DNA from 2 places in the Centipeda dianae genome. Region 2 is predicted to be linked to the other one. Evidence: predicted binding sites of a transcription regulator. Region 2 holds the regulator's gene; the other holds the start of a gene.
What was found. Region 2 encodes HrcA, which represses chaperone genes, less so after heat shock. Its sites were predicted from a motif close to TGTTAGCACTCNNNNNNNNNGAGTGCTAACA; they were not measured.
Positions count from the first base shown of each region.

Region 1: groES (co-chaperone GroES) is a predicted target of HrcA. The motif match lies at 13,682-13,712, and genes of this name have one in related genera.

Region 1 is NZ_CP128650.1:1,706,470-1,722,626, forward strand. Features, by position in the region: gene QU667_RS08295 (dipeptide ABC transporter ATP-binding protein) at 1-575, shown strand, start outside; gene QU667_RS08300 (secretion protein HlyD) at 570-698, opposite strand; gene hcp (hydroxylamine reductase) at 826-2,487, opposite strand; gene QU667_RS08310 (ECF transporter S component) at 2,663-3,178, opposite strand; gene QU667_RS08315 (cytochrome c biogenesis CcdA family protein) at 3,297-3,980, opposite strand; gene QU667_RS08320 (TlpA disulfide reductase family protein) at 4,008-4,550, opposite strand; gene QU667_RS08325 (16S rRNA (uracil(1498)-N(3))-methyltransferase) at 4,562-5,302, opposite strand; gene prmA (50S ribosomal protein L11 methyltransferase) at 5,302-6,252, opposite strand; gene QU667_RS08335 (desulfoferrodoxin family protein) at 6,429-6,809, opposite strand; gene QU667_RS08340 (glycosyltransferase family 2 protein) at 7,007-7,975, opposite strand; gene QU667_RS08345 (ArnT family glycosyltransferase) at 7,972-9,558, opposite strand; gene QU667_RS08350 (PTS glucitol/sorbitol transporter subunit IIA) at 9,644-10,015, opposite strand; gene QU667_RS08355 (NAD(P)H-dependent oxidoreductase) at 10,202-11,524, opposite strand; gene groL (chaperonin GroEL) at 11,707-13,335, opposite strand; gene groES (co-chaperone GroES) at 13,362-13,643, opposite strand; gene QU667_RS08370 (methyl-accepting chemotaxis protein) at 14,025-15,749, opposite strand; gene QU667_RS08375 (sugar ABC transporter substrate-binding protein) at 15,760-16,157, opposite strand, start outside.
Region 2 is NZ_CP128650.1:638,026-654,182, reverse strand. Features, by position in the region: gene QU667_RS03155 (DHH family phosphoesterase) at 1-393, opposite strand, end outside; gene rbfA (30S ribosome-binding factor RbfA) at 390-764, opposite strand; gene infB (translation initiation factor IF-2) at 847-3,447, opposite strand; gene QU667_RS03140 (L7Ae/L30e/S12e/Gadd45 family ribosomal protein) at 3,447-3,779, opposite strand; gene rnpM (RNase P modulator RnpM) at 3,776-4,054, opposite strand; gene nusA (transcription termination factor NusA) at 4,054-5,184, opposite strand; gene rimP (ribosome maturation factor RimP) at 5,199-5,648, opposite strand; gene QU667_RS03120 (peptidase M48) at 5,776-6,150, opposite strand; gene QU667_RS03115 (hypothetical protein) at 6,166-7,716, opposite strand; gene dnaJ (molecular chaperone DnaJ) at 7,853-8,998, opposite strand; gene dnaK (molecular chaperone DnaK) at 9,008-10,867, opposite strand; gene grpE (nucleotide exchange factor GrpE) at 10,906-11,478, opposite strand; gene hrcA (heat-inducible transcriptional repressor HrcA) at 11,472-12,506, opposite strand; gene QU667_RS03090 (MBG domain-containing protein) at 12,702-16,157, opposite strand, start outside.

The DNA of each region.
Region 1 (16,157 bases), 1.1 Mb from region 2:
GCGGGAAGATCCTCCTCGACGGCAAGGACATCACACACACACGCGGAAAGGAGCGGCGTGCGCTCTACACCCGCATCCAGATGGTGTTTCAGGACGCGCCGGGCTCGTTCAATCCGCGCCGCACGGTCGGCGCGATGATCGGTGAGACCATCTGCCGCCTGTGTACGCCCGATGAACGCGACACGAAACGGCGCGTCGCCGAACTCCTTACGGAGGTTGGACTGCCCGCCTCCTATGCGGATCGCTATCCGCACGAGATGAGCGGCGGCGAGTGCCAACGGGCAGCGATTGCGCGCGCGATGGCAGTACACCCCGACATCCTCGTCTGCGACGAGGCGACCTCCGCGCTCGATGTGTCCGTACAGGCGCGAATCATCACCCTTCTCCTGCATTTGCAGCGGGAGCACGGCATGAGCCTCCTTTTCATCTCGCACGATCTGCCGCTCGTCAGCTCCATCGCAGGTCGCGTCCTCATCATGCAGAGCGGGCATATCGTCGAACAGGGCGAGACCGGTCACGTCCTCAGAGAACCAAGTGAGGACTATACGCGGAATCTCCTGCGGGCGGCATTATGAAGGAAGCACTGATAAATTCAGCCGCGCCATCTTAGCGCATCTTTTTTGCCCGCTTTTTGTCGGCAAATCCTCCACATAGCTTTGGCTATGCGTCCGGTTTGCCTTCTCAATCGGACAAAAAATCTACGCCAATCTGACGGACTTCATTTTATCAGCGATTCCTAAACTCACACAAAACGGGACTTCCGTACGAAAGAACATTTTGTTTCGTACGGAAGTCCCGTTTACTAATCTATGGACAGATATTATTTTACACAGCAGCGGCTTTGGGGGCGTTTGCCTCAATGCCGAACATTGCCAGATCATCCTCAACATTCGTGATGCCGCCGATGCCGAAGGTCCGGGCGAGTACCTTTGCGATGTTCGGAGAGAGGAACGCGGGGAGCGTGGGGCCGAGGTGGATGTTCTTCACGCCGAGGTGGAGCAGCGCGAGGAGAACGATGACTGCCTTCTGCTCGTACCATGCGATGTTGTACACAACGGGGAGCTTGTTCACATCATCCAGTCCGAACACCTCTTTGAGCTTCAGTGCGATGAGTGCGAGCGAGTAGGAATCGTTGCACTGACCCGCATCGAGAACGCGCGGGATGCCGCCGATGTCGCCGAGATTCTTCTTGATGTACTTGTACTTCGCGCAGCCCGCTGTGAGGATCACCGTGTCATGCGGCAGAGCCTCCGCGAACTCACTGTAGTACCCGCGCGACTTCATGCGGCCGTCGCAGCCCGCCATGACGACGAACTTCTTAATCGCACCGTTCTTCACCGCCTCGACGACCTTGTCCGCCACGGCAAATACCTGCTCGTGTGCAAAGCCGCCCACGATCTCGCCCGTCTCCAGCTCCGTCGGGGGCGCACACTTCTTCGCACACTCAATGACGGGCGTAAAGTCCTTCTCACCGTTCACGAGCGGGATGTGCGTACAGCCCGGCACGCCGACCGCAGCCGTGGTGAAAAGGCGATCCTTGTAGCTGTCCTTCGGCGGAACAACACAATTTGTCGTCATGAGGATCGCGCCGTTAAACTTCTCGAACTCCTCTTTTTGCTGCCACCATGCGTTGCCGTAGTTGCCGACGAGGTTGTCGTACTTCTTGAATGCGGGGTAGTAATGCGCGGGGATCATCTCACCGTGCGTATAGACATCGACGCCCGTACCCTTCGTCTGTTCCAGAAGCCGCTCAAGATCCTTGAGGTCATGCCCCGAGATGAGGATGCCGGGACGATTGCGGACACCGAGCTTTACCTTCGTGACCTCGGGATGACCGTACGTACCCGTATTCGCACCGTCGAGCAGAGCCATGCCCGCAACGCCCCACTTGCCCGTCTCAAGCACAAGTGCCGTCAGTGCGTCGCCATCCATCGTATCGTCAAGAAGCTGTGCAAGTGCACGCTGCGAGAATGCATCAATCTCCTCGTTCTCGTAGCCCAGTGCGTTCGCGTGCTCGACGTAGGCGGACAGCCCCTTCAGACCGTACGTTGTCAGCTCGCGCAGGCTGCGGACATCCTCGTTCTCCGTCGCGAGCACGCCGACCGTCTTTGCCTTTGCCTCATAGTCCGCACGCGGAGCCGTCCAGTGCGCCGCTGCGGGCAGCTTCGACGCATCGGCAACCTGTGCGAGCAGCTCCGCCTTCAGCGCAAGCGTCTCCTCGATCGCGTCCATGATCGCCTCGCGGTCGAAGTTCGCGTTCGTAATCGTAATGAAGAGGTTCATCGTCACGCGATGGTTCGTTTCCACCGAAACAGTCTTCCCCTCTGCGCGCAGCTGCGTCGTCACCGCGCCGAGCCCCTTCGTCACATAGACGAGCAGATCCTGCATCTCCGCGACATCCGGCTTCTTGCCGCAGACCCCCTGCACCGTGCAGCCCTTGCCGCCCGCCGTCTCCTGACACTGATAACAAAACATTTTAGCATCCATGAGAAACTCTCCTTTGCCGTCATATACAATACACATTTGTTGCGCTGATTATAGCAAAGAGGCTTCTCCATAGACGTAACATTTGTTACCACTCAATAATCAATAGAAATTCTCATCAGATGGCCTCCGTATACTCTGAGGTCGAATCCGTAGCGCGAGCGCCGTCATGTTCCGTTCAAAACGTTGGAAACCGCCCCCGCAGCATCGGTAAAAGCAGCAGTGCAAGCAGAGCGTTCACGATACCCTCCATGAGGAGTCCCGGCGTGGAGGCAAGCGCGGCGGGCAGGCTCGCGTAGAGCACCGCACCCGCAAGGGTATATGCCGCTGCCATCCAGAGACTTGAGAGGAGGAGAGACACAACGACACTGATGCGGGGGGCGATCACATCCCCCCTGCGCCCGATTCGGCAGACGATCTCCGCCATAACGAATTTGATAACGAGGGTCGGTACAATCCAGAGTGCAAACCCGCCCAAAAGGTCGGCAAGTGCCGAGCCGATACACGCAGCAAAGAGGGTACTGCGGCGCGGTGCAAGCAGCGCAAGCAGGAAGATCACAGCATCGCCGAGATGGGCATAGCCAAGCGGGATCGGGATGTGCGGCAGATATGTCGCGGCAAAGACGAGTGCCGTCATAAGTGCGGTAAAGACAAGCTCCTGCGCAGGAATGGCGGTACGTTCACGGTTTATCATAGGGTTCAAACTCCTTTCACATCTTCTATACATTAGCACAGGTTATAAGGAAATTCAATGCAGTCAAAAATGCCCTCTCTGCGCCATAATCCCGGCGCAGGAGGGCATTCGTTCAAGGCTATGAAAATATCCGCACGAGATAGCTCAGTGAATCCGACCAGAGCAGAACGCCGAGCAGGACGAGCATGATGCCCGCCGCCTGTTGGATGCGCGGCAGATACTGATAAAACGCGCGCAGCTTCATGATGTGCCGCCGCCAGATCACGGCGAGCAGGAAGAACGGAATGGAAAAACCAAGGCTGTAGATGAACAGCAGGAGCGCTCCCGTCGAGGCGGTTGCCGTATCGCCCGCATAGAGCAGGATGGTCGCGAGCATCGGCCCCGTGCACGGTGTCCACCCAAGCGTAAAGCCGCAGCCAAGGAGAAACGCGCCGCCAATACCGCCAAAGCCACGCCTCTGAAACGGACGGTACTCACGCAGGAGCAGCGGGATTTTGATCCACCCCGTCATGAAGAGCCCCATAACAATGATGAGGACAGCCGCGCCCTGCCGTAAAATCCCCTGATAGGAAAAGAGCCATGCACCAATGACCGACGCAGTGGCGCCGAGCAGGACAAAGACGAGGGTAAAGCCTGCGAGGAATGCGGTCGTATTCGCATACAGTCGTCGTGCCTCACCGCCGTCCTGCTGACTGTTCTTCGCCAGAATCAGTGAGAACGTGGGCAGGAGCGGCAGGACGCACGGCGAGATGAACGAGAGAAAGCCTGCGAGGAATGCCCCGCCGAGCAGGGTCATTTCCATACGGTTCGCCCTCCCTGCGTCACGTTTTTAGAGCTTGCCGATAACATCTTCGAGTTCCTCTTTCGTCACACCGCCTGTCTTGCGATAGGCGACCTTCCCCTCCTTGTCCACGACGACCGTCGTCGGGATCGCGCGTACGCCGTAAAGCGTCGCCGCCGAGCCCTTTGCATCAAGCACGACGGGAAGATCCGCCTTGCGCTCCTGCATAAATTTCTGCACGGGTGCGGCGTCCTCCTGCAAATTAACAGCATAGAAGTCCACCGCATCCTTATGCGTCGCATGGAATTCCGCAAGATCGGGGATCTCCGCCTGACAGGGCGGACACCACGTCGCCCAGAAATTGATGATGTAGGGCTTTCCCTTCGCCTCGACGGCGACATCCTCACCCGCGAGGTTCTTGAGTGTGAACGTCGGTGCAGCTTCACCGCGCAGCCCCGAGCCCTTGCTCTGTTCAGCGGATGACTGTGCCTTTGCCGTCGCGCCCTGATCCGCGCTGTTGCTCGTGCCGCAGCCCGCAATCATGCTGACTGCAAACGCCGCCGCAAACAGTGCCGTATATCTTTTCTTCATAGGTTTCCTTTCTAAATGTCAAACAATTCATACTGCGTCACGGCAAGCGCAGCAAGTGCCGCCGTCTCCGCGCGCAGAATCAAGCGTCCAAGCGAAACGGACTGCGCCCCCGCCGCTCGGATCGCCGCTGCCTCGGTAGGAGAAAATCCGCCCTCCGTACCGACGATGAGAACGATGCGCCGCGCGTCGACGGAGCGCAGCACCGTGCGAATGGACTGCGTGCGCTCCTCTTCGTAACAGAAAATAATCGCCGTGTCCGGTGCATGAAGCAGTGCCGCATCCTGCAAAAGCGCGGAAAGAGACGCAGGCTGCGCAACGCGCATCAGCGCAGACCGTCCGCATTGCTTTGCCGCCTCGTCGGCGATCTTCTGCCAGCGTGCTGTCTTTGCCGCCGCCTTTTTCGCATCGTAGCGCACAACAACATGGTCGGTTGTGATGGGACAGAATGCCGCCGCGCCAAGCTCGACTGCCTTTTGTACGACGAAGTCCATCTTCTCGCCCTTGAGGAGAGCCTGTACGAGGATGACCTCAGTGCGCTCCGTCTCCGTCTGCGGCAGATACTCCATGCGGCGAAGATGTACGCTGTCGTGCACAATGCTGCAGATCACCATACGGGCAATACGCCCGTCACTGTCTGCAACGACAACCGCATCCCCCACCTGAGCACGCATCACACGCGCGAGATGGTGTGCATCCCCGCCCGTAATCTCGATTTCCTCCGCGAGTTCCCCCGCATAAAACAACCGCCGCATCAGAGCCCCGCCTCCGTCCTGCGCCGAATAATCATCGCCGCCCACTCCTTTTCACAGGTCATATCAAGGACTGCATAGCCATGCTCTGCTGCTGCACGCTCGACATCGGCAATGCGATCCTCGATGATGCCCGAGGCGAGGAGAACACCGCCCGGTGCGAGATGTGCGTCCAGCTGATCGAAGAGGCGGATGATGATGTCCGCGACGATATTCGCCGTGATAAGCTCTGCCGGTTCAAGACCCGCACACACAGAGAGCAGGTCGCTCTCGATGACGGCGACATTGCCGACATGATTTGCGCGGATATTCTCCTCGGCGACGGTGACCGCAACAGGATCATCGTCCATCGCGATCACCTCGCCCGCGCCGAGCTTCGAAGCAGCGATCGCGAGAATACCGGAGCCGCAGCCCACATCGTAGACACGCATCTTCGGACAGACGATATGTTCCAGCCAGCGCAGACACATCGCCGTTGTCGCGTGCGCACCCGTGCCGAACGCCGCGCCGGGGTCGAGATCGATGACAATCTCATCGCCCTGCGGCGTGTACTCCTCCCACGTCGGACGGACAACGATGCGCCGCCCGATCTTCTCCGTATGGATGTACGCCTTCCACGTCTCCGCCCAGTCCTCATCGGCGACAAAGGTATGCGAGATCGTCCCCGCACCGATGGGAGCATCAGCGCGGCGCAGATTCTCCACACGCTCCGCGAGCGTCAGAAGGCTGCCCTCCAGACGCGTGTCCTCGGGCAGATAGGCGCGCACGGTGACGGTCTCCGTATCCTCTGCACGCGGCAGATCGGTATAGTCCCACAGCCCTGCATCAATATACGCATTCACGAGCGATGGATCATCGATCTCCGTCCCCGCAGCGCCGAGTTCCATCAAGATATTCCCGATCAGATCCGCGCCCTCATGTGTCGTAACGACACTCACCTGTGCCCAACGCATTCCATCGCCCCCTATGATTTCTTCCGAATGTTTCTCTATATGAGATTCATTATACAGGAAGAAGATTGGAACTGCGATAAAATTTTTCTCTGCGTGCTGCCGACACGAAAAAAAGAAGATGCTGCATGAGGCGCAAAGGCCTTCGTGCAACATCCCCCTATTCTCTGCCGTTTCTCTCAGAACTCCATCTGCCAGAGTCCATGCAGGTTGCAGTGCTCAATCACCTTCACGGGTGCATCGCCGTCCATAAGACGGAACGTGACCTCGGGGGCATCGACTGCCGTGAGATTGACGCGCTGAACGCCCTTTTTCGTCACGAGAATGATGCAGTCGATAAGATGCTCCTCCGTCATCGGATGGGTAACCGAGCCGACCTTGACGTGTACCTCATGCTTCGCAGCATCGTACGTTGCCACGGGAACGTGCTTCTCCTTCGCCGCATCGACCGAGTTCGGAGCGATCGCCTTCAGCGGCGTACCGCAGCACGCGAGATCCAGTGCCTCGTCTCCATAGACCTCGACCAGATGAGACTTTCCTGCAAGATAAAATACGGACATGAATAACCCTCCTATTGCGGAAGCATATGCTTCCGATTCGTAAATACACAGCAAAGTTGAAATGAAAGGAAATCCTTCCTTTCATTGTGGAGTGCGAAAGATGCCATAGACCATATCTATTTTCTCTTTCATGAATAATAATTCTCCATAAAATAAAATTCTCCTTCTTTTCTCCCAAAAAAATTTTCGAGAAAAAATTATTTTCCCCCCTCCGCATTGGTGTCGATAAAGTCCTGCACGAGATAGCGCGGCCGCCGCTTCACCTCAAGGTAGATCTTCGCAACATACTCCCCGATCACCCCGATGGAAAGCAGAATCAGCCCGCCGAGAAACCAAAGCGAAACGACAAGGCTTGTCCAGCCGATGATCGTCTCCCCCTCAAAATGTCGAATGATCGACCAAACGAGCATGAGACCACTGATGAGGGAAATGAACATCCCCATCTGCGAGATCAGCCGAATCGGACGCGCCGAAAGTGAGGTCACGCCCTCCCATGCGAACGACGCCATACGCCGCCACGGATATTTCGACTCCCCCGCGAGGCGCTGTCTGCGCGTATAGTAGACGACATCGTGCGTCAGTCCGATCATGGGTACAATGCCGCGCAGGAAGAGATTCACCTCGGAATACGCCGCAAGTGCCGTGAGCGCACGCCGATCCATCAGGCGGAAGTCCGCATGGTTGAACACGATGTCCGCACCGAGCGCACGCATGGCACGGTAGAAACTCTCTGCCGTAAAGCGCTTGAGAAAGGTGTCCGAGGCACGATTTTCACGCACGCCGTAGACGATGTTTGCCCCCGCCGCATACTTTTCGAGCATGGCATCGACGGCATCTATGTCGTCTTGCAAATCCGCGTCCATGCTGATCGTTACATCCGCATATGGCAGAACGGTCATGAGACCCGCGAGCAGGGCATTCTGATGCCCCTCGTTGTGCGCGAGATTGATACCGGAAAAGAGCGTACTCTGTTCCGCACACGCCGCAATCAGCTCCCACGTCGCATCGCGGCTGCCATCGTTGACGAAGGCGATGCGGCTCTTTGCGCTCACCTTTTCCGCTGCAATCAGCGCAGTCATTTTTTTCCGCAGCTTCTCCGCCGTATCGTTCAGCACCTCCTGCTCATTGTAACAGGGTACGACGAGATAGAGGACAGGAATCGTCATTCTTTATCATCCTTAAAGATACAAAGTCCATCACGTTCAAAAACGAGCTGCCATTGCTCTGCGCCAAGCTCTTTTTTCATTTTATTGTACATAAAGTTACGCATAATGACATACTTCGGACGAGGATCCGCACGCAGCGCGGCAAGGGACGCTGTGTGATTCGTGTCCGCCTCAATGCCCGGGATGTCCGTGTAGAGCATCACGCCGGGGCGCAGCTGCTTGTCAATATAGAGCGCCCGTCCCTCTGCATCTGCCGATGCATGAAGGTTTTCCGCATAGTAAAGCGCTACCTGCTTTACACTGAACTGCCCCTCGACCGCAGGCATCATAAAGCCGAATGCAATGACCATAGTCACCACGCCCGCAGCGACGTGCAGCCATGCCGCAAGGAGGAGGTTGCGGGATGCCGTAATACAGTAGACAATCGCCGCCCCAAAAACAAGGGTAATCGCACCGAGCCAGAGCCCGCCCTCGGCGAGCGGCGCAAGGCTGTCCCCGCTCATCAGCCAGCCGAGTCCAAATACAAGGAACATGAGGGCACTCCCGCCCGCCCACGCAAAATGCGTCTCGCGCCAGTCCTCCACCATACGTGCCAGATTCCAGCCGATGATGGTCGAGAGCGCAGGCGTCAAGAGGAGCATATAGGAGACCTGCTTTGTCTGTGCAATCGAGAAGAATACGAGGACGAAAATCCACCAGACCTGAAAGAAAACAAGGGTCTCCGCCTCCTCCCCAAAGCTCCTCCGAAAGGCGTTCTTCACAGACTGGATGAGCAGCCCCGTCCACGGAAAGAATCCGAGAATGAGCACGGGCAGATAGAACCACCAATGTGCACGCACAGGATGGAGCGGCGCAGTAAAACGACTAACATTGTGAAATCCGATGAACTCATAGATGAACGCCATGCCGTGCATTTCATACATATAGAGATACCACGGCAGACCGACGACAACGACGAGCAAGAAACCACGCAGGACGTGCATACGAAAGATCTGCTCCAGCTGACGTGTCGCCAGCAGATAGAAGAATACGATGCCCGCCGGGAAAACCACACCAATCGGACCTTTCGTCATCACCGCGAACCCGCAGGCGAGATACATCAGCCAGTACTGTCGATGAATGAACGAAAAAAGTGCCGCCGTCATGAAAAAGAGCAGTGTCGAATCCGTCACGGACGCTTTGCCCATATACATGAGGATGATGCTCGTCCCCATGACCATCCCCGACCAAAAACCCGCGCGCGCACCGAAAATACGAGCCCCTGCGAGTGCGGTCATGAGGATCGATCCGATTGCCATGAGCGCGGACGGAATGCGTGCCGCAAGTTCGCTGAACCCGCCAAAGATCTTGAGGGATGCCACGACAAGCCAATAAAAAACGGGCGGCTTGTCGTACCAAAACTCGTTGTAGATGCGCGGCGAAAGATAGTCGCCGAAACGAATCATCTCCTTTGCCGTTTCCGCATAGACCGGCTCATCAGGGTCGAGCAGAGCCGTCCCGCCGATGCCAAACAGAATCTGAAAGGAGATCAGACCGAGCAGCACGAGATAGACCGGCCACGCAAGATTTTTTTCATCGTTCACGCAGATATGCACCTCACAAATCCCAAAGAAATGGTATGCGAAAAGGGACTGCCGCCACTGCGGCAGCCCCTCCAATGAACAGGTATCAATGGATCTCGATCGTCGCCCCCGCCCGAACATCCTCCTTCGTAAACGGCACATCGCCATGCAGCATGATACAGCCCGGGCGTTCCGCAGCGTCGCCGCCTTTGAACGAGAGCGTGCAGTGTCCGAGCGTCTTCAGCGTATGCAGAGCCTCATGTCCGATTGCCGTGATCGTGAACGCCTTGTCACAGAGAATCATCAGATCACCGACGACGGGATCCTCGTTGTAGTTCGCAGGCGTATGCAGGACAGAAAACTCCGCCAGCTCCGGCGGCGCACTGTTGTCGAAAAGGATAATAAAATTGGCGTTCGGATCATCGAGGAAAAGAAGGGACTCATCGCCCCAATGCGTGATCTCACAGTAGAATTTCATGCCACACCCTCCGCTCTCGTGCAAATTTGATGGGAACCGTTGCATTTATCTGTACTTCCCATCTCTATGCGTATCATACTATATCCCCACTGTTTAGTAAAGAGGAAAGGGGCGTGTGTTATCATAAAGAAAAAGAGTGCTCTGTGAAGCAAAACCTTCGCAGAGCACCCTTATCAATTTCCACACTTACTTCAGCGCATAGCCATTGTTATACATCTTGTCCTGCTCTTTGCGTACCTGATAGAGCTGCGTCGTGGTGTCGAGCTCGACCATGTCGAGGGTGAGGAGGGTGCCCTTCTTGACGTCGCATTTCATGCGTGCGTTCTTGTTGACGAGGGGGTAGACGACGTAGCCGTTTCGATACGTCTCCTCTGCGGTTGCAATCGAGGCGTAGGTGGTATAACCGCCGATGCCGTCGAGGCTCTCCCCCGCCCTGAGGTCACGCTTGGCGACGGTGATGCACTCACTCACAGGACCGTCGAGCGGAATGATGGTCGGTTCGCCGTCAATGACGATCTTCGCCACGCTGAGCGGCGTTTCAAGGTTGCAAAGGTGATAGGGGCGGTAGAGCGTCCAGAGTGGGCCGTGTCCCATCTGAAGATAGTCCATCACATACGCGGCATCCTCATTCGGGCTTGCGACGGTGATAAAGACACCGGGCGCAATGCCGTTGACGTACTCGACAACGCCATGACGATTCAGAATACCGCCGTCCTTCTTGAGGCGGAATGCGGCGTTGAGGTCGGCACAGCTATGCGCCGGCGATCCGCTGATACCATGCCCGCCGATCACGTCGGGGACAAAGCCCGTGGCGTTCGACATCGCCGTCATCTCGACCATGGTCTTTGTGCCGTCCTTGAAGGAGGTGAGCATACGCGGGTTCATCTTGCGGCGCGTTGCCTCCTCGTACACGGTGTCGGGATTGCAGTCATAGTCGATCTTGTTGTTCTTCCCCTTGCCAATGACCCTGACATCAAGCCCGATTGCCCGCGCGAAGGAGTAGAGCTCCATGACCGCGCCCGGCTCGTCCCCCGCAGAACCAGTGTAGATCACGCCGTTCTTATCGCCGAGCTTCTTGAGGTAGCTGCCGATGACCACATCCGTCTCGACATCCATCATAACGACGTGCTTCTTGTTGTTCATCGCGTCGATTGCGATCTTCACGCCGACCTCGGGCACGCCCGTCACGTCGATGGCGACCTCGACGAGATTCGCGTGCGAGATAAACGTGTCGTTCTCCGTCGCGACGTATTTGCCCTGCTCCATGAAACGATTCGCTTCCTCAAGCGTATTTGCCACAGCAATATTCTCGTCGCTGATGCCCGCATTATGGAACGCTTTTATCACCTTTTCAAGGGTATGATCTGCGACAATGGCGGGCATGATGCCCTTCATGAGCACCATCTGCGCAACCAGACCGCGCCCCATCTGCCCCACGCCCACAATGCCCGTGCGGATGATCTTGCCCTCTTCCTCGCGCTTTGCAAGTTTCTTGTCCATATTCAGCATACGAAACTCCTTCCGCCGCCCTTTGGCGAAACATCGACTTCATCTTTTCCAAAACTAGTATAGCACCGCGTTTCCATTCATACAATATCGCTTTGCGTGAATGTCATAACAAAAAGAGGTATGTTTCCATTTGTAAAGAAACATACCTCTTTGCAATTACATTTTATTCGACGCGAATGGGCTTACATCATACCGCCCATACCGCCCATGCCCGGCGCACCTGCCGGCATCGGAGCCTCCGGCTCCGGCTTGTCGGTGACAAGCGTCTCGGTGGTGAGCACCATTGCCGCAATCGATGCCGCATTCTGGAGTGCCGAGCGCGTGACCTTCGCCGGATCGACGATGCCCGCGCCGATCATGTCGACATAGGTGTTCTCAAGCGCGTTGAAGCCGACACCGTCGCCCGCCTTCTTCACGCTGTCCACGACGACAGAGCCTTCAAGACCTGCGTTCTCCGCGATCTGGCGAACCGGAGCCTCGACCGCACGTTTGACGATCTCAACGCCGACCTTCACGTCGCCCTCTGCCTTGATCTTGTCCAGTGCCGGGAGGATGTCGATGAACGTCGTGCCGCCACCGGCGACGATGCCCTCTTCGACCGCTGCACGCGTTGCGTTGAGCGCATCCTCGACGCGGTACTTCTTGTCCTTCATCTCGACTTCCGTCGCCGCACCGATCTCAACAACAGCCACGCCGCCGGAGAGCTTTGCAAGACGCTCCTGCAGCTTCTCACGGTCAAAGTCGGACGTGGTGTCCGCGATCTGCTTCTTGATCTGATCGACGCGTGCGGAGATCTGTGCCTTGTCGCCTGCGCCGTCCACGATGGTCGTCTCCTCCTTCGTGGAACGCACCTGACGTGCACGGCCGAGATCCTCAAGCGTCACGCTGTCGAGTTTGCGACCGATCTCCTCGCTGATGACCGTGCCGCCCGTGAGGATTGCGATGTCCTCAAGCATTGCCTTGCGGCGGTCGCCAAAGCCCGGAGCCTTCACGGCGAGCGCCTTGAACGTGCCGCGCAGCTTGTTGACAACAATGGTCGCAAGTGCCTCACCGTCGAGATCCTCGGCGATGATGACGATCTGCTTGCCCTGCTTTACAACCTGCTCAAGCACGGGCAGAATGTCCGCGACGGACGAAATCTTACGATCGGTGATGAGCACATACGGATCGTCCATGACGGCTTCCATCTTCTCCGTGTCCGTCACCATGTACGGAGAGATGTAGCCACGGTCGAACTGCATCCCCTCGACGACCGAGAGGTTCGTGTCCATGGACTTGGACTCCTCAACCGTAATGACGCCGTCCTTGCCGACCTTCTCCATCGCCTCTGCGATGAGATCGCCGACCTCAGCATCGCCGGAGGAGATTGCCGCGACCTGCGCGATCTTCGCCTTTGTTTCGACCTTCTGCGCCTTGCTCTTGATCTCCTCGACGAGCGTCTTGACCGCCGTTTCGATGCCCTTCTTGACGATCATCGGGTTTGCGCCCGCAACGACGTTGCGCATCCCTTCCTGGATCATCGCCTGTGCGAGGAGGGTCGCCGTCGTCGTGCCGTCGCCCGCGATGTCGTTCGTCTTGGTCGCGACTTCCTTCACGAGCTGTGCGCCCATGTTCTCAAACGGATCCTCAAGCTCAATGTCGCGTGCAATCGTCACGCCGTCGTTCGTGATCGTCGGTGCGCCGTACTTCTTGTCGAGGACAACGTTACGCCCCTTGGGTCCGAGCGTAACCTTCACGGCGTTTGCCAGTGCATCCACACCGCGGCCGAGTGCGCGGCGTGCTTCTTCGTCAAACAAAATCTGCTTTGCCATTGATATTGCCTCCAAAGTTCTATCTATTACAGGATTGCCAGAATGTCGCTCTCACGAACGATGAGGTAGTCCTTGTCATCAACCTTGATCTCAGAGCCCGAATACTTCGAGAAGACAACGCCGTCGCCGACCTTGACCTCAAGTGCGGCACGCTCGCCGTTATCGAGCAGCTTTCCTGTGCCAACGGCAACGACCTTGCCCTTCTGCGGCTTTTCCTTCGCCGTATCGGGGAGCACAATGCCGCTCGCCGTCGTGACATCGCTCTCCGCGACTTCAATGACAACACGTTCGCCCAGTGGCTTAATCATGGTATCTGCCTCCTAGTTTCATACAAATCTTTTCATTGTGTTAGCACTCTCATTTGCTGAGTGCTAACTTACGATGTCTATACTAATCGTTTTAAGTCAAAAAGTCAATAGGTATTTTGTAAAAAAGTCAAAAAAACAACAAAGAGCCGCACAGGACTCTTTGTTGTTTGCTGCAAATCTATGAGACTGCCTCGAAGAATGGTGGGACGATGCCCCTAAGCGAACCCTAGTGAAGCAAGCGGGGAAAGGACACGTTCTGCCCCCTGCGGATTTCTACCGTTCAAGCGAAGCGCGTTTAGAAATTCGCAGGTATTTAGGCAGATAAGTGTACGACCGCTTGCGTAACTAAGTGTTCGCGTGGGGCACGTCCCACAGACATACTTACTCTTTGAACGCCGCCACAAGATTTTTGAGACGTGCCGTCCCTTCCTTGAAACTCTGGATCTTGGCGAGGATGTTCTCGTACTCCGCCGCCATGCCGACGACCTTCTCCGCGATGCGCGTGTTGCCCTCCGCACCCTCGTGGGTCGCATTGCGTATGCCGTCCATCGCCGCGTTCATCTCACTGACAGCATCCAATAGATGCTGTGAACGCGAGGTGGTCGCCTCTGCGGTTTTGCGGAAATACTCTGCGTCCTCCTTGTACTGCACCGCAGTCTTGTCCATGAGGTCGTAGTCACTGCGGACATTTTCATCAATGAAGGTGAGCAGCTTGTATGTACCGTCGGAGAGTGCCTGCACCGCTCCCGTGACCTGCCCCGTGAGCCCCTTGATCTTCTCCGCCGTTCCGCGCGACTGTTCGGCGAGCTTGCCGACTTCACCCGCAACCACGGCGAATCCGCGCCCCTGCTCGCCCGCACGCGCCGCCTCGATGCTCGCATTGAGCGCGAGGAGGTTCGTCTGCTCGGCGATCTCCGAGATCTCCACAGTGAGCTGCCCGATCTGGTCGACGACCTTCGAGGACTCGATTGCCTCTGCGACCGACGCCTTGGTCGACCCGTAGACCTGCCGCGTATTCGCGCTCGACTGTTCCATGCTCGTCTGCAGGTCGGCGGCACGCTGCGCGACCTCGCGCGTATATGCTTCGCTGTCCGCTGCCGCCGTCGATGCGCCTCGGATACCGTCGCTCAACCCCTCGCTGAGATGCTGAACGCTCGATGTGGATGCCGCCGTTTCCTCCATGCCCGCTGACATCTCCTCGGTGACGGCGGACATATCCTGTGTATCGTTATTCAGACCGTGCAGCATCTCCTCAAGCTCCGCGACCATCGCATCGGTCGCCTCCGCCTCCTCATGCACCTGCTTCATAAAGCCCTGCATCTTGCCGAGCGCCTTGACCACCGTACCGATCTCATCCTGACGCTGCGAGAGCTCTGCAGGGATCTCGCGTGAGAGATCTCCTGCCGCGACCGCACTCAGATGATCAATGGAGGCGGCAAGCGGATCGGAGATGTTGTCCGCGATTCGGCGGGATACCAAGATTCCGAAGCCCATGGCGATCAGGATGATAACGGCAAAGAGCTCAACCGTACGCACATAGCGCACATTGTTTGCCTCAAAGAGCTGCTTGCCCTGAAACACATTGTCCGGTGTGAGCACCGCCATATTGCTTGAGATAACGGTGAGCGCACCGATGTTGTCAAAGATCGCGATGCGGTCTTTGGGGGATGTCCCCATGCTGTTGATCGCCCCGATCTTATCCTTGGCGGTGTCCAGATTCTTCTCAAGCTCCGCAATCATCGCCTGCGCCCGCTCACTCGTATCAATCTTCTTGAGTTCCTCCAGATCGTGTTGGATGCCGTCCAAATTGCCAAGCACATCGTCCACGAGGATCTTGCGGTTGTCCGCCGTAAATCCCTCCTGCAGGAGATAGGGGACATTGACGCTGATCCTCCTCAGACGGTCGTTTGCATCGTTCAGATACTGTGTCGCCATCAAATTGTGGTGATACATCTCGTCGAGTGACTGCTTTGCCATATAGTTCGAGTAGATGCCGACCGCAGCGACGACAATCATCGCCGCCATCAGGAATACGGACAGGATGAACACCTTCGTCCGCACCGCATAATCCTTCATCGCATCAGCCGAAATGACCGGAATGTTCATAGCGCCCTCCTCACTTCATCTGTGCAATATTGTCCGCTGTGATGGATGTAAACGGAATGGCAAGATCGCCGCTCGGCGGATTCCCCTTGATGAATCCCTCGGCAAGCGTCAACGCACCCTCGCCCTGTGCCTTTGCATCCTGCTTGACGGTCTGCGCCATCTCGCCCGTCTCGACGGCGGCAAGTCCCGCCGGTGTCGCATCAACACCGGACACCAGACACCCCTTGAGCCGATTCGCACCCTTGAGCGCCGCAACAGCGCCGAGCGCCATCTCATCGTTGCCCGCAACAACACCGTTGATCTCCGGGAACATATTCATCCAGAGCATCATGGTCTTCAATGCCTCTGCCTTGCTCCATCCCGCATCGACGAGGGAAAGAAGCTGAACATCGGGGCGTTTGTCCAGGC
Region 2 (16,157 bases):
GCAGGTCGCAGCATCGTCCGGATTCAGATAGAGGTACTCCGCCTCCTCGTCGTTCGTCACATGATGGTCGATGTTCAGCACGCGCACGGCATCGACGGCATCGAGCACCGCGCCCGTGCGTTTCAGCTCCACATCGCAGACGATCAGAAGGTCGGCGGTATAGCGTGCCCCCTCGGCGGGACGCGCGATCTGCTCCACCCCCGGCAAAACGCCGAAGATGCGGGGAATCTCATCGTCGATCAATACGCGTGCATCCTTGCCCTGTTCTCTCAGATAGTGCATCAGCCCGAGCGTCGAGCCGACGGAGTCCCCGTCGGGACGGATGTGCGAGGTGAGGATGACGGTTTGTGCGTCGGCGACCATTCTCGCCGCTTCCTCCAATGTGATCTTCATTCGTTCTCCTCCTTTTCCCCCGCAGGTTTGTCCTCGTGAATCTCGTTCAGCAACCGCTGAATGTGGTCGCTGTAGTTGAGCGATGTGTCGAGCGCAAAGCTGATCTCGGGCGTAAAACGCAGACGGATGCGTCTGCCGATCTCACGGCGCACAAAGCCGAGCGAGCTTTCCAGCCCATGCAGCGTATCGCGTGCCTTCTTCTCGTCGCCCATGACGCTGACGTAGATCTTCGCCTCGCGCAGATCTTCCGTGCACGCAACGGATGTGACCGTCACAAAGCCGATGCGCGGATCTTTGAGTTCATTAAAAATGATGTCGCTGATTTCCTGCTTCATCAGTTCCTGTAGTTTTTCAACGCGAACCTTTGCCAAGGTGCGCCTCCCTTCCTGTATACAAATCGGCACAGTCCTCTGCGCAATCATGCGTCAAAGGACTGCGCCTCTGTTTTCCATGTTATTCGGCGTTTTCTTTTTCTTCCGCCGCAGCGGCTGCTGCAGCTGCCTGCGCCTCGCGTTTCTGCTCCGCCGCCTTGTTCGCCTCGGCGATGGAGGTCTCGATCTCCTCCATCGTATATGCCTCGATGATGTCCCCCTCCGTAAAATCGCGGAAGTCAACGATGGAGATGCCGCACTCGTAGCCGGCGGCGACCTCCTTCACCTCATCCTTGAAACGGCGCAGAGAGTCGATCTCCCCGTCGAACAGTTCAACGTTATCACGCAGGATGCGGATTTTCGAGTTGTTGTGGATCTTGCCCTCAAGGACGTACGAGCCGGCGACGAGAGCCTTCGAGAAGCGCATGACCTGACGAATCTCGACGCGTCCCTGAATGACTTCCCTGTATTTCGGCTTCAGCATCCCGCTCATCGCGTCCTTGACATCGTTCAGCGCATCGTAAATGACACGGTACGTGCGGATGTCCACATCTTCCGTATCCGCAAGGCGGCGTGCGTTTGCATCCGGACGGACGTTGAACGCGATGACGATCGCTTTCGATGCCGTCGCAAGCATGATGTCGGACTCGCTGACTGCGCCGACACCCGAGTGAACGATGCTCACGCGTACTTCGTCGTTCTTGTTCAGCCCAAGCAGTGCCGAGTTCAGAGCCTCGACCGAGCCCTGCACATCCGCCTTGACAACGATGTTGAGATCCTTGATGTCGCCCTGCTGGATCTGCTGGAAGAGCGCATCCAGAGAAACGCTCTTCGACTTGATGAGGTCGCGGCGCTGGTTGCCGAGGCGTGCCTCCGCGATGGAGCGCGCCTGTTTCTCATCGACGGCGGCGAGGATGTCGCCCGCCGACGGAACGTCGTTCAGCCCCAAAATCTCGACCGGCATGGAGGGTCCCGCCTTCTTCACGTTGTCTCCGCGGTCATTGATCATCGCGCGGACATGACCGTATGCCGTGCCGACGACGATGGAGTCGCCGATGCGCAGCGTACCGCTCTGGACGAGCACCGTCGCAACCGAGCCGCGCCCTTTGTCGAGCTTTGCCTCGATGATGACACCGCGTGCCTCGCGGTTCGGGTTCGCCTTCAGTTCCTCGACCTCGGCGACGAGCAGGATGTTCTCAAGCAGATCGTCGATGCCGATGCGCTGCTTCGCGGAGACGGGCACCATGATGGTATCGCCGCCGTATTCCTCAGCGACGAGCCCGTACTCCATGAGCTCCTGTTTCACGCGGTCGGGGTTCGCGCCCGGCTTGTCGATCTTGTTGATGGCAATGATGATGGGTACACCCGCCGACTTCGCATGGTCGATTGCCTCGACCGTCTGCGGCATGACACCGTCGTCCGCCGCGACGACAAGGATCGCAACATCCGTGATCTGTGCGCCGCGTGCACGCATTGCCGTGAATGCCTCATGTCCCGGTGTATCGAGGAATACGATTTTCTTGCCCTGGCAAATGACCTGATACGCGCCGATGTGCTGCGTGATGCCGCCCGCCTCGTGCGTGCTGACGGAGGTGTTGCGGATCGCATCGAGCAGTGATGTCTTGCCGTGATCGACGTGTCCCATAACGGTGACGACCGGCGGGCGATCCTTGAGCGTCTTTGGATCGTCCTCGATCTCCGGAATCAGTGTCGGATCGACATCCGGCGGCAGTTCCTCCGTCGTCACGCCGAACTCCGCTGCGACGAGGGATGCCGTATCGTAGTCGATCTCCTGGTTGATGCTCGCCATGACGCCCATGAGCATGAGCTTCTTGATGATGTCCGCCGCCGTATAGCTCATCTTGGACGCAAGATCCTTGACCGCGATCATCTCGGGCAGCTTGATGTGCTTCGGACGTGCGATCTCCGCCTTCTGTACCGGAGCGGGATCTGCTGTACGGCCTTTGCGTCCCTTGCGTGCGCTGCCGCGTCCACGCTCCGACTGTCGCAGATCCGTACGCTCCTCGCGGTCGCGGCGTGCTCCCCCACGATTGTTGCGGCTGCGGTCATTGCCTGCGGCATTGCCGTCGCTGCCGCGTCCGCCGCCGCGCCGACGACTGTCGCTGCGCCCCTCGGTCGGGGGCGGCGGTGGGATTGCCGCACCTGCGGCGGGACGTGCCCCACCGCGCCCACCTGCGGGACGCTGCGAACGGTTTCCGCTGCCGCCGGACGGGCGCGGACGCTCCTGCGCTGCCGCACGTGTCTTGGCGGGTGCCTGACGCACGATCACGATGCCGGGTGTCTTCGTACGCGCACGCAGCACATTCTTTTCCTCTGCAGCAGGTGTCGCGGGTGCTGCAGAGGAGCGTGGCGCAGGCTGTTCCGCCTTTGGCTTCGCGGGCGCAGCCGGCTTTGCGGCAGGTTCCGATGCGGGACGCTTTTCCTTTTTTGCCGGACGCTCGGCTGCCTTCGGAGCGGGGGATTTGCTCTGCAGGGACTCCTTGCGCACGGGTTTCGCTGTGCGGCCGAGCTCAGCCCGCACCGCTGCACGTTCTTCCTCACCGACTGCGCTGAACAGGTTCTTAACCTTGTAGTTTTTGCTCTTTAGAATATCAATAATGGTATTTTTGTCCGTCTTGAATTCCTTCGCCAAATCGGTGATTCTGTATTTCGATTCTGACATCAATCCACCCCCGTCGGTATATCCTGCAAATAGGCGCTGAGCCTGTCCGCAAATCCTCTATCTATGAGTACAGCAACCGCACGATACTCCTTGCCGAGACAGTGCCCGAGCTGCTGCATGGTCAGTAGTTCCGCCGCCGGCACATTCTGCTGCGCCGCCATGCGGATAAATTTCGTCTTGGTCTCCTCCGAGGCATCTGCCGCAAGCAGAAGGAATGTCCCCTGCTTCCGCTTCAGTGCCTCCTCCACCACGAACGCACCGGACAAGATGCGCCGCGCACGCGCCGCCATGCTGAGAAGGTTCCGCGTGCGTTTTTCCATTTCTGCGTTCATGCGCCGCCCTCCTCACGTCGAACAATTTCCTCCAACGCATCGTAGACGGCAGGGGAAACCCGCCCCTTGAACGACCACGCAAGACCTCTGTGTCTGCGTGCCAGTTGGAGACATTCGGAGGAGGGGCAGAGATACGCGCCGCGCCCCGGGCTCTTGCCCGTCGGATCATATGCGACCGCCCCATCGGAGCCGCGTACGATGCGCAGCATCTCGCCCTTTGGATGCAGCTGACGGCAGCCGACGCACAGCCGCTCGGGCTGTTTCGTCTCTGCCATTATGCCTCCTCTGCGTTCGGTTCGGCTTCGGGAGGTATCTCCGCCGCCGCTTCCGCAGCCATCAGTTCCTGCGCCTGTGACTCGCTCTTGATGTCGATCTTCCATCCCGTCAGCTTCGCCGCAAGGCGGGCGTTCTGCCCCTCCTTGCCGATGGCGAGCGAGAGCTGGTAGTCCGGCACGATGACGCGCGAAACCTTCTCCGCCTCGTTCACCGCAACTGAGATCACCTTCGCGGGATTCAGTGAGTTTGCGATGTAGGTCGCCGGATCGTCACTCCACTTCACAATGTCGATCTTCTCCCCCGCGAGCTCGTCAACAACCGCCTGCACACGCATATAGTGCGGACCGACACACGCGCCGATCGGATCGACACGCTCCTCCGAGGAGTACACCGCGACCTTCGAGCGGCTGCCCGCCTCACGCGCGATGGACTTGATCTCGACCACTCCCTCCTGCATCTCCGGCACCTGCAGCTCAAAGAGTTTTTTGAGCAGCCCCGGGTGCGTGCGTGAGAGGACGATCTGCGGGCCGCGTGCCGTGCGCTTCACCTCGATGATGTAGGCGCGCAGCGTATCGCCGTAGCTATACTCCTCCGTCGGCAGCTGCTCCGTCGCCATGAGCACCGCCTCGGCGCGACCGATGTCAACGAACACGTTGCGCCCCTCAACGCGTTGGACAATGCCCGTCACAAGATCCGACGAGCGGCTGCTGTACTCCTCGTAGACAATGCCGCGCTCGGCTTCGCGCAGTCGCTGCATGACGACCTGCTTTGCCGTCTGCGCTGCAATGCGTCCAAAATTCGCGGGGGTCATCTCGATCTCGACCACATCTCCGACCGCATAATCCGGGCTTATGGCACGCGCCTGTGCGAGGGAGATTTCTGTAATATCGCTCTCCGTCTCCTCGACGACCGTCTTGATGGCAAAGACGTGAAACGCTCCCGTTTCACGCGACAGAGCGATACGGACATTCTGCGCCGAGCTGAAGTTGCGCCGATATGCCGAGATCAGCGCCGCCTCGATGGTTTCGAAGAGCATTTCCTCGTCGATCCCCTTTTCGTACGCGAGCTCCTTCAGCGTCTGAAGGAATTCCTTTCCGCCGTTCTTCTCCTTTGTGCTTTTTCTTGCCAAAACCCAAATCCTCCCTAAAAGTCGATATGCAGCCGGATCTGTGAGACCTGCTCCATGGGAATCTCGATCCCCTCGTCCAAGGTCAGTATCTTTCCGTCGCAGGCCGTGAGTGTACCCGTCCACTGCTTCGTTCCGTCAAAGGGCGCATAGAGCGTCACATCGACCTGCTTGCCGCGCTCACGCGCAAAGTCGCGCGGCTTCTTCAGCACGCGATCCAGCCCCGGCGACGAAACCTCCAAGATATAGGCATCGGAGATGAAGTCCTCACGGTCAAGAACCTCCTCCAAACGCTCGCTGAGACACCGGCAGTCGTCAATATCGATGCCGCCCGTCTTGTCGATGTAGACGCGCAAATAATAGTCGCGTTCGCGCACATACTCGACATCGACCAGCTCCAACTCCGGCGCATCCGCGAGGAGTTTTCGCACAATCTCCTCGACGCGCTCCTCGATCTTTGCGCTCATGCTCTCCCTCTTCTCATACGCAATGAAAGAGTGGGCTTCCACCCACTCTTTCCTAAACTTAAATGAATTTCTTGGAGTATATCACAGGATAGGACTTTTGTAAAGCCCTATCCTGTGTTTTTTTGCGCTATCTCCCGTATAACCGCCGCACGAGCCACGACATGATACGTCCACGTCCGACGAGGCTGACGATCGCACCAAGCACGAGGATGCCGGCAATAACCATAACGATTGCGGGCAATGCAACAAAGATAAAGAGCGCGAGCAGTGTCCCGACGACCGCCGCCCAGAGAAGGCTCGTAAGGAATGAGCTGCGTGGTGCTGCTCCGCCGATGCGGATATAGCGCACGGAAGATCCGCGTCCTCCGCCGCCGGACGAATTGCCATACGGCGTCTGTCCCTCGCCCGTATGCGGCGCGCTGCCGCTCTCGTCCACCGTAACGCCCTGATACGCGGCAGTCTCCTCACGGCTCATCGGCCGTACACGTCCCTCCTGTTCCATAGGGGTGCCTCCTCTCTAAAAATTCGCCTTTCCGTGCACAACGCTGTAGAGCATTTTCACAAAGCCCTCCTCCCCAAGATAGCGGGGGTCAAACGTGACACATCCCAATGTCTCACGCATACGGTCAAGCGCTGCACATACGTTTCTCTTGTTCGATCCGACCACATGATAGAGTTCTGTGATCGACGAGAGGTCGATATTGTTGATCTCGGCAAAGAGGAAGATCGTCGCGGTCAGTGCCTCCGCCGTGCGCGCACGCTTGAGATCGGACTGCGCGTAGTCGAGAAAGAGCTCGCACATGAGCACCTGCGCATAACGGCTGAAGCCGATCTTCTCCGCAATGATCTGAAGCGCCCCCAGCTCCTCGCCGCAGGAGCGTGGCGCAATCGTCCGATCAAGCGGCTCGGACAGCGTGTGACGCGGCAGCACATCGAGCTGCGCGAGCGTCGAGAGCACATGAATCGTATGGCGCACAAGCGCCGCCTCCCGCGCAAGAAAATCATCCATCGTCCCCTCGGGCGCCTGCATACGAAAGAGCTTAAACTCGCGCTGCAGGGTGTCCCTGATCCGCTTTTGCAGACGCTTGCTCGCGGGAATCGCCGTGATATAGTTGAGCATCATCAGCCCATCATCACAGATATGTCCGAACAGGATGCTCTTGCTGAGCGTCCCCGGAATATCGGGATGCGGCAGGACGACCTCCTCATCGCGCAGGATGTCACGGCAGACGATGTGATCGTCGTACTCCTCCGTTACGGCGAGCACGGCAAACCGCGCCGCAAGCAGATCGTGGATGATCTCGCGGTCATCGTAGCTGAGATTGTCCCACTCCATCTCGCTGTAGCGGGAGATCGGAGTTTCATCCGTGCGGATCAGATGATAGTCAAAGAAAAAGTAGTCCCAGAACCGCAGCCAGAAGGTCTCCTTTTCCTCCTCCGACGCGTGCTCATACTCCTCCATATCGTAGAGATCGCCCGTGTAGATCATCGCGGCGCGACCGATGTCGAGCTGATACTCCGACGTACGGTAGTATTCACCGATGCGGTGCAGGAGATCGTTGAGCCGGATGTTCAGCTCCTCCATCTCAATGCGCTCATCCTCCTCGATGTCCTCGATCGTCAGTCCCTCGATTTCCTCCCAATCCACACGCTCGGGCAGACGAAACCGCCCCGTGATATAGAACATCTCAAGATCCGCGTCAAGCTCACCGAGATCGATGTCATAGTCGCCCGTATCGTCGAGGAAGGTCAGAAAGGTGCGCATCCGCGCAAAATAGTCCTCCGCATGACGTTTCAGCGGACGGCGGTTGATATGCGCATCGGCATAGCGGAAAAAGAGTGCCAGATAGTCAATGCGGATAAAGAGGCGTGCGAGCGAGTCGTCCCGTCGCTGAATGACCGTGAGAAAATCCTCGATGCAGTACCAATCCGCGCAGAGATTCTCACTGCTCCGCCCGCGCCACGCCGCCGCACGAAGATAGCGTTCAACCAGTGTGCGTGCGACAAAGATATTCGCACGCCCGTTCTGCGAGTAAAAACGCTTGACTAACGTGTAGACATTTTCCATGAGCCCTCCTGCCATCAAGCGTCTTTCAAAATACAAAATCCAGTATCGCTTATCGTAACAAATGTCTGAACCAATGTCAATGCAGAAAAAGGCTGTTGCATGAGGACAAAACGCCCACATGCAACAGCCCCCTGTCTTATGTAAAGAGATCCTTGAACTTCTCCGTAAAACTCTTCTGCTCCGGATTCACCGCATCGCCGCTGAGCGCGGCAAACTCCTTGAGAAGATCCTTCTGCTTCGAGGAGAGCTTTTGCGGTGTCGTGACCTTGACGCGGACGTGCTCGTCGCCGCGCCCCGTACCGCGCAGGTTCGGAATGCCCTTGCCCTTGATGCGCAGGACGGTTCCCGTCTGAATGCCCGCCGGCACCTTGAGATCAACCGCGCCGTCAAGGGTCGGTACTTGTACCGTATCGCCGAGCGATGCCTGTACGAACGTAATCGGAATCTCGATGAGAACATCGTTGCCGCGCCGCTGAAAGAGCTTATGCGGACGGATGAAGATGTAGACGTAGAGATCGCCGCTCGCGCCGCCGCGCACCCCTGCCTCGCCGCCGCCCGAAACGCGGACGCGCTGTCCGTCGTCCACGCCGCGCGGGATGTTGACCTTGATCGTCCTTGTGATGCGCTTGCGCCCCGAACCGTGGCAGTCGCCGCACGGATTCTTGATGATCTTGCCCGTGCCGTTGCACCGGCTGCACGTGCGCGAGGTCATCATACTGCCGAACATCGTCCGCTGCATGACTTGCTCCTGCCCCGTGCCGTGGCAAGTCGAACACGTCTCCGCGCTCGATCCCTTTGCCGCGCCCGAGCCGCCGCAGGTCGGGCAATTCTCCTCACGCGGGATGGAGAGCTCGACCTCCTTGCCGAACGCCGCCTCCTCGAACGAGATCTCAAGGTCGTAACGCAGATCGGCGCCGCGCTCGGGTCCCTGCCGGCGTGCGCGGCGACCGCCGCCCATACCGAACATATCGAAGATGTCGTTCATATCGAAGCTGCCGAAGCCGCCCGCCCCACCGAAGGGATTCCCTCCGGCAGAACCGCCGCGCCGCGGGTCAAAGGCATCGTGGCCGAACTGGTCGTACGCTGCCTTCTTCTGCGGATCCTTCAGCACATCGTACGCCTCGTTGACCTCCTTGAATTTCTCCTCGGCAGTCTTGGGGTCGTCACGGTTGAGGTCGGGGTGGTACTTGCGTGCGAGTTTCTTGTATGCCTTTTTGATTTCGTCGTCCGAGGCGCCCTTTTGGACGCCCAGGACTTCGTAGTAATCGCGTTTCTCGCTCACGATACCACCTTACTTCTTATCGTCCTTGACTTCGGTGAACTCCGCGTCAACAACGTTGTCGTCCTGCGGCGCGTTCTGCGCGTTTGCTCCCGCATCCGCGCCCGGCGCAGCACCTGCCGCGCCCGTCGCCTGCTGTGCCTGCTGATATGCCGCAGCGGAGAGCTCGTAGAGCGGCTGGCGTGCCTCCTCGGTCGCCGCCTTGATCGCCTCGATGTCCGAGCCCTTGAGGGCTTCCTTCAGCTTGTCGATGGCAGTCTGCGTCTTCTGGACGAGCGCCTGATCCGCATTCGCGCCGAGATCCTTGATCGCCTTCTCCGCCTGATAGACGAGACTGTCGCCCGCATTGCGTGCGTCAACGGCTTCCCGCTGCTTCTTGTCCTCGGCGGCGTGTGCCTCTGCTTCCTTGACCATGCGCTCGATGTCGTCCTTGCTCATGCCGCTGTCGGACTGGATCGTAATCTTCTGCTCCTTGCCCGTACCGAGATCCTTTGCCGACACGTTGACGATGCCGTTCGCGTCGATGTCGAACTTGACCTCGATCTGGGGTACGCCGCGCGGTGCGGGCGGGATGTCCGTGAGCTGGAATCTGCCGAGCGTCTTGTTGCCTGCCGCCATCTCACGCTCGCCCTGCAGGACGTGGATCTCAACGCCCGGCTGATTGTCCGCCGCCGTGGAGAACACCTGACTCTTCGAGGTCGGGATGGTGGTGTTGCGGTCGATGATCTTCGTGCAGACACCGCCAAGGGTCTCGATGCCGAGCGAGAGCGGGGTGACATCGAGGAGCAGCACGTCCTTGACCTCGCCGACGAGCACGCCGCCCTGGATCGCCGCGCCGATGGACACGCACTCATCGGGGTTCACACCCTTCGAGGGCTCCTTGCCGAGGATCTTGCGAATTGCCTCCTGCACGGCAGGAATACGGGACGAACCGCCAACGAGGATGATCTTGTCGATGTCGCTGCCCGAAAGCCCTGCATCCTCCATCGCCTTGCGCGTCGGAATCATTGTGCGCTCCACGAGATCCGCCGTCAGCTCGTCAAACTTCGCACGCGAGAGCGTGAGGTCGAGATGCTTCGGTCCCGTCGCATCCGCCGTGATGAACGGCAGGTTGATGTTCGTCTGGCTCATGCTCGAAAGCTCGATCTTCGCCTTCTCCGCCGCCTCGATAAGACGCTGTGCGCTCATCTTGTCCTGCGAGAGGTCGATGCCGTTCTCCTTCTTGAACTCCTCAACCATCCAGTCCATGACCTTCTTATCGAAGTCGTCGCCGCCGAGTACCGTGTCGCCGTTCGTCGCCTTGACCTCGAACACGCCTTCGCTGAGTTCGAGGATGGACACGTCGAACGTGCCGCCGCCGAGGTCAAAGACGAGCACCGTTTCGTCCTGATCCTTGTCGAGGCCGTAGGCGAGCGCCGCTGCCGTCGGCTCGTTGATGATGCGCAACACCTCAAGCCCTGCGATCTTGCCCGCATCCTTCGTCGCCTGACGCTGGCTGTCGTTGAAGTACGCAGGGACGGTGATAACCGCCTGCGTGACGGTCTCGCCAAGGTATGCCTCCGCATCGCTCTTGAGCTTCTGCAGGATCATCGCGGAGATCTCGGGCGGCGTGTAGTTCTTGCCGTCGATGGTCACATGATAGTTGCCCTCGCCCATGTGACGCTTGATGGACGAGATCGTGCGGTCGGGATTCGAAACTGCCTGATTCTTCGCAAGCCGCCCGACAAGGCGCTGCCCGTCCTTTGTAAAGCCCACGACGGACGGCGTAATACGGCTGCCCTCGGGGTTCGTGATAACCGTCGGTTCGCCGCCCTCCATCACGGAAACAACGGAGTTTGTCGTTCCAAGATCGATACCAATTACTTTAGCCATTTTATATTCCTCCAAAATCTTATATAGATGTTATTCTCTTAGTTACCGGCTACCTGCACCATGGCGGGACGGATGACCCTGCCCTTTGCCTGATAGCCCTTCTGTAATACCTGTGTGATCGTGCCGTCCTCCACATCGGAGTTCTCCACACGCATGACTGCCTGATGCACATTCGGGTCGAAGAGCCGCCCCTCTGCCTCGATGTGCTCAAGCCCGTGCTTCTCCATGACCTCGCGCAGCTGCGTGAAGATCATCTCCACGCCCTTTTGGAATGCCGCGCCGTCCGACTGCTCGACCGCCATCGCCCGCTCGAAGTTATCGAGCAGCGGCAGAAGATCCGTGAGCAGGTTCTGCGTGATGACGGCGGCAAGTTCCTCCTTCTCCTTCGCCGTACGGCGGCGGAAGTTCTCAAAATCCGCCTGAAGCCGAAGGATGCGGTCGTTCTTTTCCTTCACCTCCGCTTCGAGTGCGGCGGTCTTGTCCTCCTCAGTGGGAACATCCTCCACGGTCACATCGGCGGGAGCGTTCTCCGTGTCCGTTACTTCCTCCACGGGCTGCTCCTCTGCGGTCAGCTCTTCCTTTTCCTGCAAGCCGTTCACCTCTCCTACCATTTCAGCTGATAGATCATCTCTGTCAGATTTGTGTTCACATAGTCCAGGATACGCATTGACTTCGCGTACTCCATGCGCGTCGGACCGAGCACGGCAATCGTCCCGAGCAGCCTACCGTCGACATGGTACGTCGCCGTGATAAAACTGCTGTCCCAGAACGTGCTGCTCTTGTTCTCGCGCCCGATGGTGACCTCAAGCCCCTCGCCCGCGTGCGTGTGCAGGATGTCCTTGACGAGATCCTCACGCTCAAGGACGAGCAGCATCGCGCGGACGCGATCGAGATCCTGAAACTCGGGATTGCCCAGAAGCTGCGCCGTCCCGCCGAGGTAGAGACGATCCTCCGACCGCCCCTCAAGCGCACGGTGCATGACCTCCACGGCAGCAACGAAAATGGATTCGTCGCCGATGGCATCGCGCACACGGCGCATATCCGTCTTTGTCACATCGCTGAGCGCCTTGCCCGAGAGCGTCGTATTGACCGCCCCCGCCATGCGCTGAAAGTCCGCGAATGTCGCACCGTCCGGAATCTCGACGATGCGGTTCTCCACGAAGCCCGCGTCCGTCATGAGCACGGCAATCGCGTGCCGCATATCGAGAGGCAGAAACTGCAACATACGGAATGTGGACTGTGCCGCCTGCGGTGCAAGCACAAGTGAAACATTATGCGTCACATCCGCAATCAGCCGCGCCGTCTCCTGAAACACCTCGTCGAGCCGCCGCACGCGCCTGTTGTACCAGTCGTGAATCTTCTTTTTCTCGGCGTCCGTCACAGGCGCGACGGGTTGAAGCCCGTCGACGTAGTACCGATAGCCCTTCGACGACGGAATGCGTCCGGCGGATGTATGTGGATGTTCGAGATAACCGAGCATCTCGAGATCCGCCATCTCGTTCCGAATGGTGGCCGGGCTGATGCCGAGATTGTATTTCTTTGCAAGGGTGCGCGACCCGACCGGCTCCGCCGATGCGATATAGTCATCGACGACCGCCCACAGGATCTGACTCTTGCGTGCGTCCAGATCGTCCGACATTCACCCCTCTCCTCTCCTTTCAATGCGTTTCAATCGCTGTTAGCACTCTATAAAACTGAGTGCTAATCAAAATCTATACTGAATATACACGGGAAAAAGCAAAAAGTCAAGAGCAAAATGACAAAAAGTCAAAATGATTTTAGAAAAAGAGGCTGCTGCACGAGTTTTTCCTTCGTACAGCAGCCTCCTATCGTTTTATGCTCCTTCCGTCTGTCCGTCAAGTACCTTAAAGATGTAGACGGCACGGATCTCCACGGGCGTTACGCCGAGATCCTCGATCGACGTGAGAAGCCCCGAGGCGAGCACAGCACGCTCCGCCTTGCGATCCTTGCTTGTGATGATTGTCAGCGCCGCATCGTTCTTCGGATAGAGCGTTACAATCCCATTGCCAAACGTCACTTCAAAAGAACCGTTCTGCGTCTGATAGAGGAAGCTGAGTGTCTGCTCCGACGTATTGCGGATTTCCTTCGGGTCGGGGATGTCAACCTTCTTCGAGGCGGGCTTGATCGCCAGTTTCTCCGGCGCGTAGTTGATCGTATAGATGCCGTCGAGGTCACGCGAACCGCCGTCCGTAAAGAGCACGGGAATTGCCTCTGCCGTATTGTTCGGCACCTCTTCCGGGCGTACGCCGTAGACGCCGCGCGTCCTGCCGAGGTCGAAGCCAAACGAGCCGTCCTTGTGCTCAACAAACGCATAGGACTCGGACGCACCGGAGGATGTAACAACAACGCGGTTCGTCCATGTGGTCTGCGCCATGTCCTGCGGCACATTGACGGTCACACCGTCGGCGAAAGTTGTATCCTGCGGCGTTCCCGTCGAGGGTACACCTCCTGTTACGGAGTTTCCGGCAGTTCCGCTGCCCGCTCCGCCGTCGACGGAGGTGCTGACACCGGTACCACTTCCTGCGTTCCCGCCGGTATTCGCGCTGTCGGCAGAGCCTGAGCTCCGTCCCGTACCCGAGCCGTCGATGCCGCCCGTACTCCGATTCGCACCGGAGCCGCCGGCCGCACTGCTTCCTGCACTACCGCCCACAGACGAGCTGCCGACGCCGCCCGTGCTCCGATTCATACCGGAGCCGCCAACCGCACTGCTTCCTGCACTGCCGCCCACAGACGAGCCGCCGATGCCGCCCGTGCTCCGATTCGCACCGGAGCCGCCGGCCGCACTGCTTCCTGCACTGCCGCCCACAGACGAGCCGCCGATGCCGCTCGTGCTCCGATTCATACCGGAGCCGCCGATCCCCGGCACAGTTCCGGGAATTCCCGTATGTCTGCCCGTAAGCCCTGCCACAATCTGCGCTGCGGAGGAGATCCCCGTCGTCACAACTCTGCCCTCAGGCGTCCCCATATCAAAGCCGCGCATCTGTATCGTGAGATTCCCGGGCGCATAGCGGAAGCGATAGTTCGCAATCGCCGAAGCGCCCGTATATCCGGCGGCGACGGAAGCGGGATCGACGTGGATCACACCTGTATATGTGCCGCCCGGTGTCGTTACCGTCATCCCGGGAGCATAATTGGCACGAATCCCGGTAACTGCATCGCCCGCGAGAAGCCCGCGCCACGAGGATCGGTCTCCGCGCTCAATCGTATATGCCGTCACGACGGGATTCGGCGCACCGTAGTCACGCGTAACATTTCCTGCCGTCACAAGAACCTCGCGCGGCGTGATGGCAAAATTGCCGTCTGCATAGTGGATGTTGTAGTTCGCATCCGTGCCGTGCGAGAACTGTGCGGCGGAGGGACGCGTCCAAAGTCCGCCCGTCCCCGCATCCGTCATGACCGTCGCCGTCGGGTCGATGGTCTCCGTAATGGAGGAAACTGCATCGCCGTTCACAAGTCCCGTCGTCGCATCTGCCGCACGCACGTTGAGACGGTTCGTCCCGTTCACATACTGTGCCGTCGCGTTATCCGCACCGTACGCGCGCGTCTTGTCGCCGCCCTTGATATAGAGGTCGCGCTTCGTGACAGCAAAGCCGCCATCCGCATAGCTGATGTTGTAGTTCGATGCCTTGCCCGTGCCGAAGCGTGCGTTCGTGATCGAGGTTTTCAGCCCTGCCGTGCCGACATTCGTCGTACGCACTGCATTCGTGAACTCCGTGACATCGGCGACCGTATCGCCGTTCACAAGCCCCGTCGTCGCGGTCGCGGCATCGGCGCGGAACTTTGTCGTACCGCCCGTATAGGTCGCGGTGCTGTTCTCCGTGCCGTAGATACGCGTCTTGTCGCCCGCATGGAGCGTCAGATCGCGTTTCGTAATGGCAAAGCTGCCATCGTCATAGGTGATATCGTAGTTGTTTGCGTTGCCCGTGCCGAATACGGCATTTGCAATCTGCGTCTTGAGCCCCGCCGTGCCCGCGTCCGTCGTGACGGTCGCACGCGGGTCGATGGTCTCCGTGACACTCGAAATACTGTCACCATTGACAAGATTGCCCGCTTTGAGACGGAAAATCCCCGTACCGTTCACATAGTTTGCGGTACTGTTCGCCGTGCCGTAGATGCGGCTCTTGTCGCCTGCGGCAAGGGTCAGCGATCGCTTTGTGATGGCAAAATTGCCGTTTGCATAGTGAATGTTGTAGTTCGCATCCGTGCCGTGCGAGAACTGTGCCGCGCTTGCCTTTGTCCAAAGCCCCGCTGTCCCCGCATCCGTCGTGACCGTTGCCGTGGGATCAATCGTCTCCGTAATGGAGGAGACTGCATCGCCGTTCACAAGTCCCGTCGTCGCATCTGCCGCACGCACATTGAGACGGCTCGTGCCGTTGACGTAGTGTGCCGTTTCGTTGGCGTCGCCGTAGACACGCGACTTGTCGCCCGCCGTGATATAGAGGTCGCGCTTCTTGACGGCAAAGCCGCCGTCCGCATAGCTGATGTTGTAGTTCGACGCCTTGCCCGTGCCAAATGTCGCATTGGTAATCTGCGTCTTGAGCCCCGCTGTGCCTGCGTTCGTCGTAACAAGGGCATCCGTCGATTCCTCAACGTCGGCGACCGTATCGCCGTTCACCAGTCCCGTCGTCGCGGTCGCGGCATCGGCGCGGAACTTCGTCGTGCCGCCCGTATAGGTCGCGGTGCTGTTCTCCGTGCCGTAGATGCGCGTCTTGTCGCCCGCATGGAGCGTCAGATCGCGTTTCGTAATGGCAAAGCTGCCATCGTCATAGGTTATATCGTAGTTGTTTGCGTTGCCCGTACCAAAGACAGCACCCACAATCTGCGTCTTGAGCCCCGCCGTGCCCGCGTCCGTCGTGACGGTCGCACGCGAATCAATCGTCTCCGTGACACTCGAAATACTGTCGCCGTTGACGAGATTGCCCGCCTTGAGACGGAAAAGCCCCGTACCGTTCACATAGTTCGCGGTGCTGTTCGCCGTGCCGTAGATACGGCTCTTGTCGCCTGCGGCGAGGGTCAGCGGTCGCTGCTTGATATGGAAATGCCCGTCAACATAATTGATGTCATAGTTCGCCGCCGTCCCCGATGAGAAGTGCGGGTTGGTCGCCTTTATCCAAAGCCCCGTGGTTCCCGCATTCGTCGTAACGGTCGCAGCCGAATCAATCGTCTCCGTCACATCGTCGATGGCATCGCCGTTCACAAGTCCGCTCGTCGCGGTTGCCTGTCCGACGTTGACCTTGCCCGTGTTGTTAATATACCCCGCCGTTGCATT